2 regions of the Micromonospora sp. CNB394 genome follow, and region 2 is predicted to be linked to the other one. Evidence: predicted binding sites of a transcription regulator. Region 2 holds the regulator's gene; the other holds the start of a gene.
The links. The regulator HrcA, encoded in region 2, represses chaperone genes, less so after heat shock. The targets are predictions, from matches to a motif close to GGTTNGCACNCTCNNNNNGAGNGTGCNAACC.
Positions count from the first base shown of each region.

Region 1 (4,415 bases), on a different contig from region 2:
GGGTGGCGTTGTTGTCGGTCGGCGAGCCGTTGAGGTACGCGATCGACGGGTTCTTGACGCCCTTGTCGGTCAGGCACTTGCTCAGGCCCTCGCCCTGGAGCTTGCCGACCGCCTCGTTGTCGAAGCTGACGTAGTACTGGGCGGAGCCGCCAAGGGTCAGCCGGTCGTAGTCGATTGTCGCGACGCCCTGCGACTTGGCCTTGTCGAGCACGGCCTTGCCGGTGCCGGAGTCCAGGTTGACGATCATCAGGACGTTGACGCCGTTGGTGATCATCTGGTCGGCGATGGTCTGGAACGCGGTCTTGTCGTTCTGCGCGTTCTGGATGTCGGACTCGACGCCGGCCGCGTCGAACGCCGCCTTCAGGTACTTGCGGTCCGCGCCCTCCCAGCGGGCGGAGGACTTGCTGTCCGGCAGGATCACGCCGATCTTCGGCTTCTTGGCGTTGGAGCCGCCGGCCTCGTCGGACGAACCGCCGTTGTCACCGCAGGCGGCCATGCTGCCGGTCGCGAGCAGACCGACGGCCGCGAAGGTGAGGAAGCCCATGCGCATGTGCAGGGTCCTTTCGGAGGTGGGGGAGTGGTGTTTTGTTGTGCCCGGCAACGTATTCCCCGCTTCCGGTGCGCCGCAAGACTGCCGAGGTCAGAAGTTTGTTGGCGGCGGTAACAATTCAGCAACGCGGTTGTCACCCGGTGGACACCCCCGGGACAGCGCGCTCCGGGGAGCCCTCCCGCACGGACCGTCACGAACTCGCTCAGGCGGACGCGATCGGTGCTGTCGTCGCCCCGGTGAGCGCCACCAGATCCGTCGGTGCGAGCTGCACCTGCAACCCCCGGCGACCCGCCGAGACGTACACCGTCGGGTACGCCAGCGCGGAGGCGTCGACGACAGTCGGTAGCCGCTTGCGCTGCCCGAGCGGGCTGATGCCGCCACGGACGTACCCGGTCGCCCGCTCGGCCCTCGCGCGGTCGGCCATCGTCGCCCGTTTGCCGCCGGCCGCGGCGGCGAGCGCCTTCAGGTCCAGCTCGCCGGTCACCGGCACCACCGCCACCGTCAGCCCGCCGTCGACCTCGGTGACGAGCGACTTGAACACGCGCTCCGGCGCCACCCCGAGCGCCGTCGCGACGAGCGCGCCGTAGTTCGGCGCATCAGGCGATACGTCGTAGGTGTGGGTGCTGTGGGCGATCTTCCGCTTGCTCAGCAACGCGATCGCCGGAGTGCCAGGGCCCGCCACGGGCTCAAGCTAACCCGCGCGCAGCGGCACCGCGAGCCGGGTCAACCGCCGGCCGGAACCGGCCGGCAGACGAGCGCAGTGGGGTCGCCCGCCACCCGGGTCAGCGCCAGGCTCGCCGCCTCGTCGCCGGACAGCCGCAGGTCGCGGCGCAGTTTCTCCGGCTCCAGCGCCGAACCGCGCTTGCGGATCTCGACCCGGCCGACCCGCCGCTCCCGCAGCAGGGCGCGCAGCCGCTTCAGCGAGAACTGCAGCACGTCGGTGATCTCCAGGCAGCGGGCGAACGGAGTGGGCCGGGCCTCGTCGGCGTACAGGTAGGCGATCGACGGGTCGGCGAGCGTGGCGTCCAGGTCGGCGGCCAGCTCGGCGATCAGGTGCGCGCGCACCACCGCCGGGTCCGGGTCGTAGAGGAACCGCCGCACCGGTCCCACCGGCGCCTCGACCGCGCCGGTTCCGGTGAGGTGATAGGAGGGGACCCTTTTACTACCTGAGGCGTTAAGAAGGGGCCCTTCCTTCTCGCGCAGCAGTGTGGCGCGGCGCGGGACGGCGGCCAGGTCGCCGCACCAGAGCGCCGCCTCGACCAGGTCGCCGTCGACGCTGACCCACTCCGCCTCCGCGCCCGCCGGGATCAGCGCGTGGTCCAGTCCGGGCGCCACCTTCACCACGGTGCGTGGCACCCGCGCGGCCAGGCCGGTGACGAAGTCCCACGGCGGCGAGTAGGCGTTCGGGTCGAAGACGCGCCGGCCGGTGCCGGCCCGCCGCCGCGCCGGATCGCAGAACACCGCGTCGACCCCGCTCACGTCGAACGCCGTGGCGTCACCGCACTCGACCGTCACCAGGTCGGCGAGCCCGGCCGCCTCGGCGTTCGCGGCGGCCATCGTGGCGGTCACCGGGTCGGCCTCCACCGCGTACACCCGGATGCCGGCGCGGGCCGCGGCGAGCGCGTCCGCCCCGAGGCCGCACCCCAGGTCGGCCAGCGTGGTCACGCCCGCGGCGCGCAGCCGTGCCGCGCGCCGGTCGGCGACCGCGCGGCGGGTGGCCTGCTCCAGCCCGGCCCGGGTGAGGAGCATCCCGGCCGCCGCCGCGCCGAACTTGCCGTCCGCGCGGCGGCGCAGCTCCGCCTGGGTCAGCGCCGCCGCGGCGAGTCCGCCGGGGATGCCGGCCGAGCGCAGCGCGGCCGCCGCCGCCAGCGGGTCGCCGCCGGCCACCCGCTCGGCCGCGGCGAGCGCCGCCGATCCCTCGGGGGTACGCAGCGCGGCGAGCTGGTCGAGATCCACGCGCTCATTGTCCCGGCCCGGTTCCGGCGCGACACGGAGGGCGACGCGTTGGCACTCTCCTTGACGGAGTGCTAGCCGAGGAATAACCTGCGATTAGCACTCTCACCCTGAGGGTGCCAACCCCCGAGCCTCGCGCCCGGAGGTTGAGCGCCAGGCGGACCGGCACCCGCGACGACGGCCCCGCCCGGTGGCATGAGGCAGATTGACGCTGGTCGGCGTGCCGGCCGGCAACGACACCAAGTACCCGGGAGGGTATGCCCGTGACTACCGCGACCAAGGTTGCGATCAAGCCGCTCGAGGACCGCATCGTGGTCCAGGCGAACGAGGCCGAGACCACCACCGCCTCGGGCATCGTGATCCCCGACACCGCCAAGGAGAAGCCGCAGGAGGGCACCGTCCTCGCTGTCGGCCCGGGCCGGATCGACGACAAGGGCAACCGCGTGCCGATCGACGTGAAGGTCGGCGACACCGTCCTCTACTCGAAGTACGGCGGCACCGAGGTCAAGTACGCCGGCGAGGAGTACCTGGTGCTCTCCGCCCGCGACGTCCTCGCGGTCATCGAGAAGTAAGCAACCGATCAGTGTCGTTGCCCCGGTCCGGCTCGCCGGGCCGGGGCAACGACGCTTCGAAGGGATACTGATGGCGAAGATCCTCAGCTTCTCGGACGACGCCCGGCACCTGCTGGAGCACGGTGTCAACGCCCTCGCGGACGCGGTCAAGGTCACCCTCGGCCCGCGCGGGCGCAACGTCGTCCTGGACAAGAAGTTCGGTGTGCCCACGATCACCAACGACGGCGTGACCATCGCCAAGGAGATCGAGCTCACCAACCCGTACGAGAACCTCGGCGCGCAGCTGGTCAAGGAGGTGGCGACCAAGACCAACGACGTCGCCGGCGACGGGACCACCACCGCCACCGTGCTGGCCCAGGCGATGGTCCGCGAGGGCCTGCGCAACGTGGCCGCCGGCGCCAACCCGACCGGCCTGAAGCGGGGCATCGACGCGGCGGCCGCCAAGGTCTCCGAGGCGCTGCTCGGCAAGGCCGTCGAGGTCTCCGGCAAGGAGTCGATCGCGCACGTCGCGACCGTCTCCGCGCAGGACGCCGCCATCGGCGAGCTGATCGCCGAGGCGATGGAGAAGGTCGGCCGCGACGGCGTCATCACCGTCGAGGAGGGCTCCGCGCTCGTCACCGAGCTGGAGGTGACCGAGGGTCTCCAGTTCGACAAGGGCTTCATCTCGCCGAACTTCGTCACCGACCTGGAGGCGCAGGAGGCGGTCCTGGAGGACCCGTACATCCTGATCACCACCCAGAAGATCTCGGCGATCGAGGAGCTGCTGCCGCTGCTGGAGAAGGTTCTCCAGAACAACAAGCCGCTGCTCATCGTCGCCGAGGACGTCGAGGGTCAGGCCCTGTCCACGCTCGTGGTCAACGCGCTGCGCAAGACCGTCAAGGTCTGCGCGGTCAAGGCCCCCGGCTTCGGCGACCGCCGCAAGGCGATGCTGCAGGACATGGCGATCCTGACCGGCGCCGAGCTGGTCGCCCCGGAGCTGGGCTACAAGCTCGACCAGGTCGGCCTGGAGGTGCTCGGCACCGCCCGTCGCGTCGTGGTCGACAAGGAGAACACCACCGTCGTCGACGGTGGCGGGCAGTCCGCCGAGGTCGCCGACCGGGTCGCGCAGATCCGCAAGGAGATCGAGGCGTCCGACTCCGAGTGGGACCGGGAGAAGCTGGCCGAGCGGCTGGCGAAGCTCTCCGGCGGCATCGCCGTGATCAAGGTCGGCGCGGCCACCGAGGTCGAGATGAAGGAGCGCAAGCACCGCATCGAGGACGCCATCGCCGCGACCAAGGCCGCGGTCGAGGAGGGTACGGTCCCGGGTGGCGGCGCCGCCCTGGCCCAGATCCTGCCGGCGC
Region 1 is NZ_KB895826.1:123,241-127,655, forward strand. It holds gene C569_RS0104585 (sugar ABC transporter substrate-binding protein) at 1-550, opposite strand, end outside; gene ybaK (Cys-tRNA(Pro) deacylase) at 753-1,232, opposite strand; gene C569_RS0104595 (methyltransferase domain-containing protein) at 1,274-2,506, opposite strand; gene groES (co-chaperone GroES) at 2,761-3,075, shown strand; gene groL (chaperonin GroEL) at 3,146-4,415, shown strand, end outside.
Region 1: groES (co-chaperone GroES) is a predicted target of HrcA. The motif match lies at 2,598-2,628, and genes of this name have one in related genera.

Region 2 (4,415 bases):
CGTGCCGCCCCGGCCGTCGGCGAGCACCAGTTCCTCGCCGACGCGCAGCCGCTGCACGGTGGCCGCGTGGTGGCCCTCCGGGCCGTCGAGCGTCAGCGTGTCACCGGTGGGCAGCGCCTCGACCAGGAACAGCGGCGCGGACACCTCAGGCGTGCCCGTTGAAGGCGTCGCGCATCCGGGAGAAGAAGCCGCCCTGCTTGGTCAGCTCGGCGACCTCCTCGCCGCGCGTCTTGGCGAAGTCGCGCAGCATCCGCTCCTGGTCGGCGTCGAGCTTGGTCGGGGTACGCACGTCCAGGTGCACGTAGAGGTCGCCCCGTCCGGTGCCGCGCAGGTGCGGTACGCCCCGGGCGCGCAGCCGCAGCGTGCTGCCGGGCTGGGTGCCGGGCTTGACGTCGACCACCTCCTCGCTGTCGAGCGCCTTGATGGTCAGCCGGGTGCCGAGCGCGGCGGCGGTCATCGGCACCGTCACCCGGCAGTGCAGGTCGTCGCCCTTGCGGGAGTAGACGTCGTGCGGCCGCTCGTGGATCTCGACGTAGAGGTCACCGGCGGTGCCGCCACCCGGGCCGACCTCACCCTGCTGGGCCAGGCGGATCCGCATGCCGTCCTCGACTCCGGCCGGGATCTTGACGGTCAGCGAACGGCGGGTGCGCACCCGGCCGTCACCGGCGCAGGTCGGGCAGGGGTGCGGGATGGTGGTGCCGAAGCCCTGGCAGACGGTGCACGGCCGGGCGGAGACCACCTGACCGAGGAACGTCCGCTGCACCGACTGCACCTCGCCCCGGCCGCCGCACGCCTCGCAGGTGGCCAGGTGGGTGCCGGCGGCGGTGCCGGCGCCGGAGCAGGTGGTGCAGAGCACTGCGGTGTCGACGGTGATCGGCGCCTCGACGCCGAACGCGGTCTCGTTGAGGTCCAGTTCCAGGCGCAGGATCGCGTCCGCGCCGGGGCGGGTGCGCGGGCGCGGCCCACGGCTGCCGCCGGCGGCGCCGCCGAAGAACGCGTCCATGATGTCCTGGAAGCCGACGAACGGACCGGCGCCGCCCGGGCCCCCGGGACCGCCCATGCCACCGCCGCCCGGGGCGAGCGGGTCGCCGCCGAGGTCGACGATCTGCCGCTTCCGGTCGTCCGAGAGGACCTCGTAAGCGGCGTTGATGTCCTTGAACTTCTCCTGGGCCTCCGGGTCCGGATTGACGTCCGGGTGGAACTGCCGCGCCAGCTTGCGGTAGGCGCGCTTGATCTCGTCGTCGGAGGCGTCCCGGCTCACGCCGAGAATGCCGTAGTAGTCCCTGGCCACTGGGTTAGGTGTCCTCATGTTCGTCTCGCGTCGCTCCGGTCGTCGGCCGGAACCGGCCGTCGGCCCTGACTGGTCAGTTCTGGGCCAGCAGTTCGCCCACGTAGCGTGCCACGGCCCTCACCATGGCGATATTGCCGGGGTAGTCCATCCGGGTCGGCCCGAGCACGCCGAGACCGCCGACGATGGTGCTGCCCGGTCCGTAGCCGGTGCTGACCACCGAGGCGGCCCGCAGGTTGTCGACTTCGTTCTCGTCGCCGATGAGCACCCGGGTGGTGCTCGGCTCGGTCTCGCCGATCAGCTTGAGCAGCACGACCTCTTCTTCGAGCGCCTCCAGGACGGGGCGCAGCGAACCCTGGAAGTCGAGCAGGCCACCCCGGGTGAGGTTGGCCTGCCCGGCCAGCGCGAGGCGCTCCTCGTGCCGTTCCACGAGCGTCTCCAGCAGCACGGTGGAGAGCGTGGTCATGGCCGGGCGCAGGCGCGGCGCCGACTCGTCGACGAGCGCCTGCACCAGCGGCGGCGTCTCGGCGAGCTGACTGCCGACGAGCTTCTCGTTCACCAGCCGGCGCAGGTCGGTTACGTCGTCGGCGGGCACCGGGGCGGGCAGCTCGACCAGCCGCTGCTCGACCCGGCCGGTGTCGGCGATCATCACGACCATGAGCCGGGTGGTGGAGATCGGCACCAGCTCCAGGTGACGCACCTTGGAGCGGGCCAGGCTCGGGTACTGCACGACCGCCACCTGCCGGGTGAGCTGGGCGAGCAGCCGGACCGTACGGTGCACCACGTCGTCTAGGTCGACGGCGCCGACCAGGAAGCGCTCGATCGCCCGGCGCTCGGCCGGGCTGAGCGGCTTGATCCGGGACAGCCGGTCGACGAAGAGGCGGTAGCCGCGGTCGGTGGGCACCCGGCCGGCGCTGGTGTGCGGCTGCCGGATGTAGCCCTCCTCCTCCAGCACCGCCATGTCGTTGCGCACGGTGGCCGGCGAGACGCCGAGCTGGTGCCGCTCGACCAGCGTCTTGCTGCCGACCGGCTCCTGCGTGGCGACGTAGTCCTCGACGATCGCGCGCAGCACGGCGAGTTTGCGGTCGTCGAGACCCATTCCCCACCTCCTGACGCACCTCGGTCGGCCGGCACGCGGCATCCGCCGGGCGGCTGGCACTCGACTGTAGCGAGTGCCAGTCTACGTCGGCACCCCCGCCGACGCGATGATCGCCCGACGGACCTGCGGTGCGGCCCACCACACACCGCGCCCCACCAGGGCCGAACAGCCGGTCATCGTCGGCCTGTGTCGCTCTGGTGCGAGTTGACCGGTGCACCTACCGTGGCGACCATGACTGAACCTCCTCGCCCTCCCGGGTCGGGGGACTCCGGCCCCCAGCCCGACCCGTCGGCCCCCTACGGCTCGTCGCCGGGCGACGAACCACCCACCGCTCCACTGTCCGGGGCGCCGGGCCCCGGCGGCTATCCCCCGCCCGGTGACTATCCGCCCCCGGGCGGCTACCCGCCCCCGGGTGGTCAACCTCCGCCGGGCGGCTACCCGCCCCCGGGTGGTTACCCCCCGCCGGGCGGCACGCCGGGCTACGGCGCCGGTGGCGGGTACGGTCCCGCCGCGTACGCCAACAACGACGAGAAGACGTGGGCCCTGGTGGCGCACTTCGGCGGTGCCGCGGGTGTCATCGTCGGCGGCGGCCTGCTCGGCTGGGTCGCTCCGCTCATCGCGCTGATGACCCGCGGTCAGCAGTCGCCGACGGTCCGCGCGCACGCGGTCGCGGCGCTGAACTTCCAGATCACCTGGACCGTCGCCAGCGTGCTCGCCTGGGTGATCACGGTCATCAGCTGCGGGATCCTGTTCTTCGTCCCGATGCTGGTCTGGCTGGTGCCGCTGATCTTCGGGATCATCGGCGGGATCAAGGCCAACGAGGGTGTGCTGTACCGCTACCCGTTGACCTACAACTTCGTCAAGTGACACCGCCGGCCGGCCGAGGGGGCGGCCGGCCGGCCCCGGTCACGGCAGCAGGTCGCGTACCACCGCGTCGGCCAGCAGCCGGCCGCGCAGCGTCAGCACCACCAGCCCCCGCGCGTACGCCCCGGCGTCGAGCAGCCCGGCGTCGCGGGCCCGCTCGGCGCCCGCCCGGCCGGCGGCGTCCAGCACGTCCAGCGGCAGCCCGGAGGCGAGCCGCACCCGCAGCATCACGTCCTCCATGTGCTGCTCGTCCGGGGTGAGCTGCTCCCGGGCCAGCGCGGGCGAGGCGCCCTCGGCCAGCCGCGCCGCGTACGCGCTCGGGTGCTTCACGTTCCACCACCGCACGCCGCCGACGTGGCTGTGCGCCCCCGGGCCCAGGCCCCACCAGTCGGCGCCGGTCCAGTAGAGCAGGTTGTGCCGGCACGCCGCCGCCGCCGAACGGGCCCAGTTCGACACCTCGTACCAGGAGAACCCGGCCACGCCGAGCACGGCCTCCGCGGCCAGGTAGCGGTCCGCCGCCACGTCGTCGGAGGGGTACGGCAGCTCCCCCCGGCGCATCCGCGCGGCCAGCCGGGTGCCGTCCTCCACGATCAGGGCGTACGCGCTGACGTGGTCCACGCCCGCGTCGACCACCTGGGCCAGCGAGGCGGCGAAGTCCTCAGCCGTCTCGCCCGGCGTGCCGTAGATCAGGTCCAGGTTCACGTGCGCGAACCCGGCGTCACGCGCCTCCAGGGCGGCGGCGGTGGCCCGGCCCGCGCTGTGCCGCCGGTCGAGCACCGCGAGCACCCCCGGCGCGGCGGACTGCATGCCCAGCGAGATCCGGGTGTAGCCGGCCGCCCGCAGCGTCTTGAGCGACTCCGGGCTCACCGACTCGGGGTTGGCCTCGGTGGTCACCTCGGCGTCGGCGGCCAGCCCCCAGACGCGGTCGATGCCGTCGAGGATCCGGGCCAGATCGTCGGCGGGCAGCAGGGTGGGCGTGCCACCGCCGACGAAGACGGTGTCGACCCGGGGCGGCGGCGAGTCGCCCAGCACCCGGGCGGCCAGCGCCAGCTCCGCCAGCACCGAGTCGGCGTACGTCTCCCGGCTCACCCCGCCACCCAGTTCCGAAGCGGTGTACGTGTTGAAGTCGCAGTAACCGCACCGGCTGGCACAGAACGGCACGTG
Region 2 is NZ_KB895841.1:61,535-65,949, reverse strand. It holds gene C569_RS0118845 (16S rRNA (uracil(1498)-N(3))-methyltransferase) at 1-144, opposite strand, end outside; gene dnaJ (molecular chaperone DnaJ) at 146-1,291, opposite strand; gene hrcA (heat-inducible transcriptional repressor HrcA) at 1,365-2,387, opposite strand; gene C569_RS32455 (DUF4870 domain-containing protein) at 2,619-3,254, shown strand; gene hemW (radical SAM family heme chaperone HemW) at 3,294-4,415, opposite strand, start outside.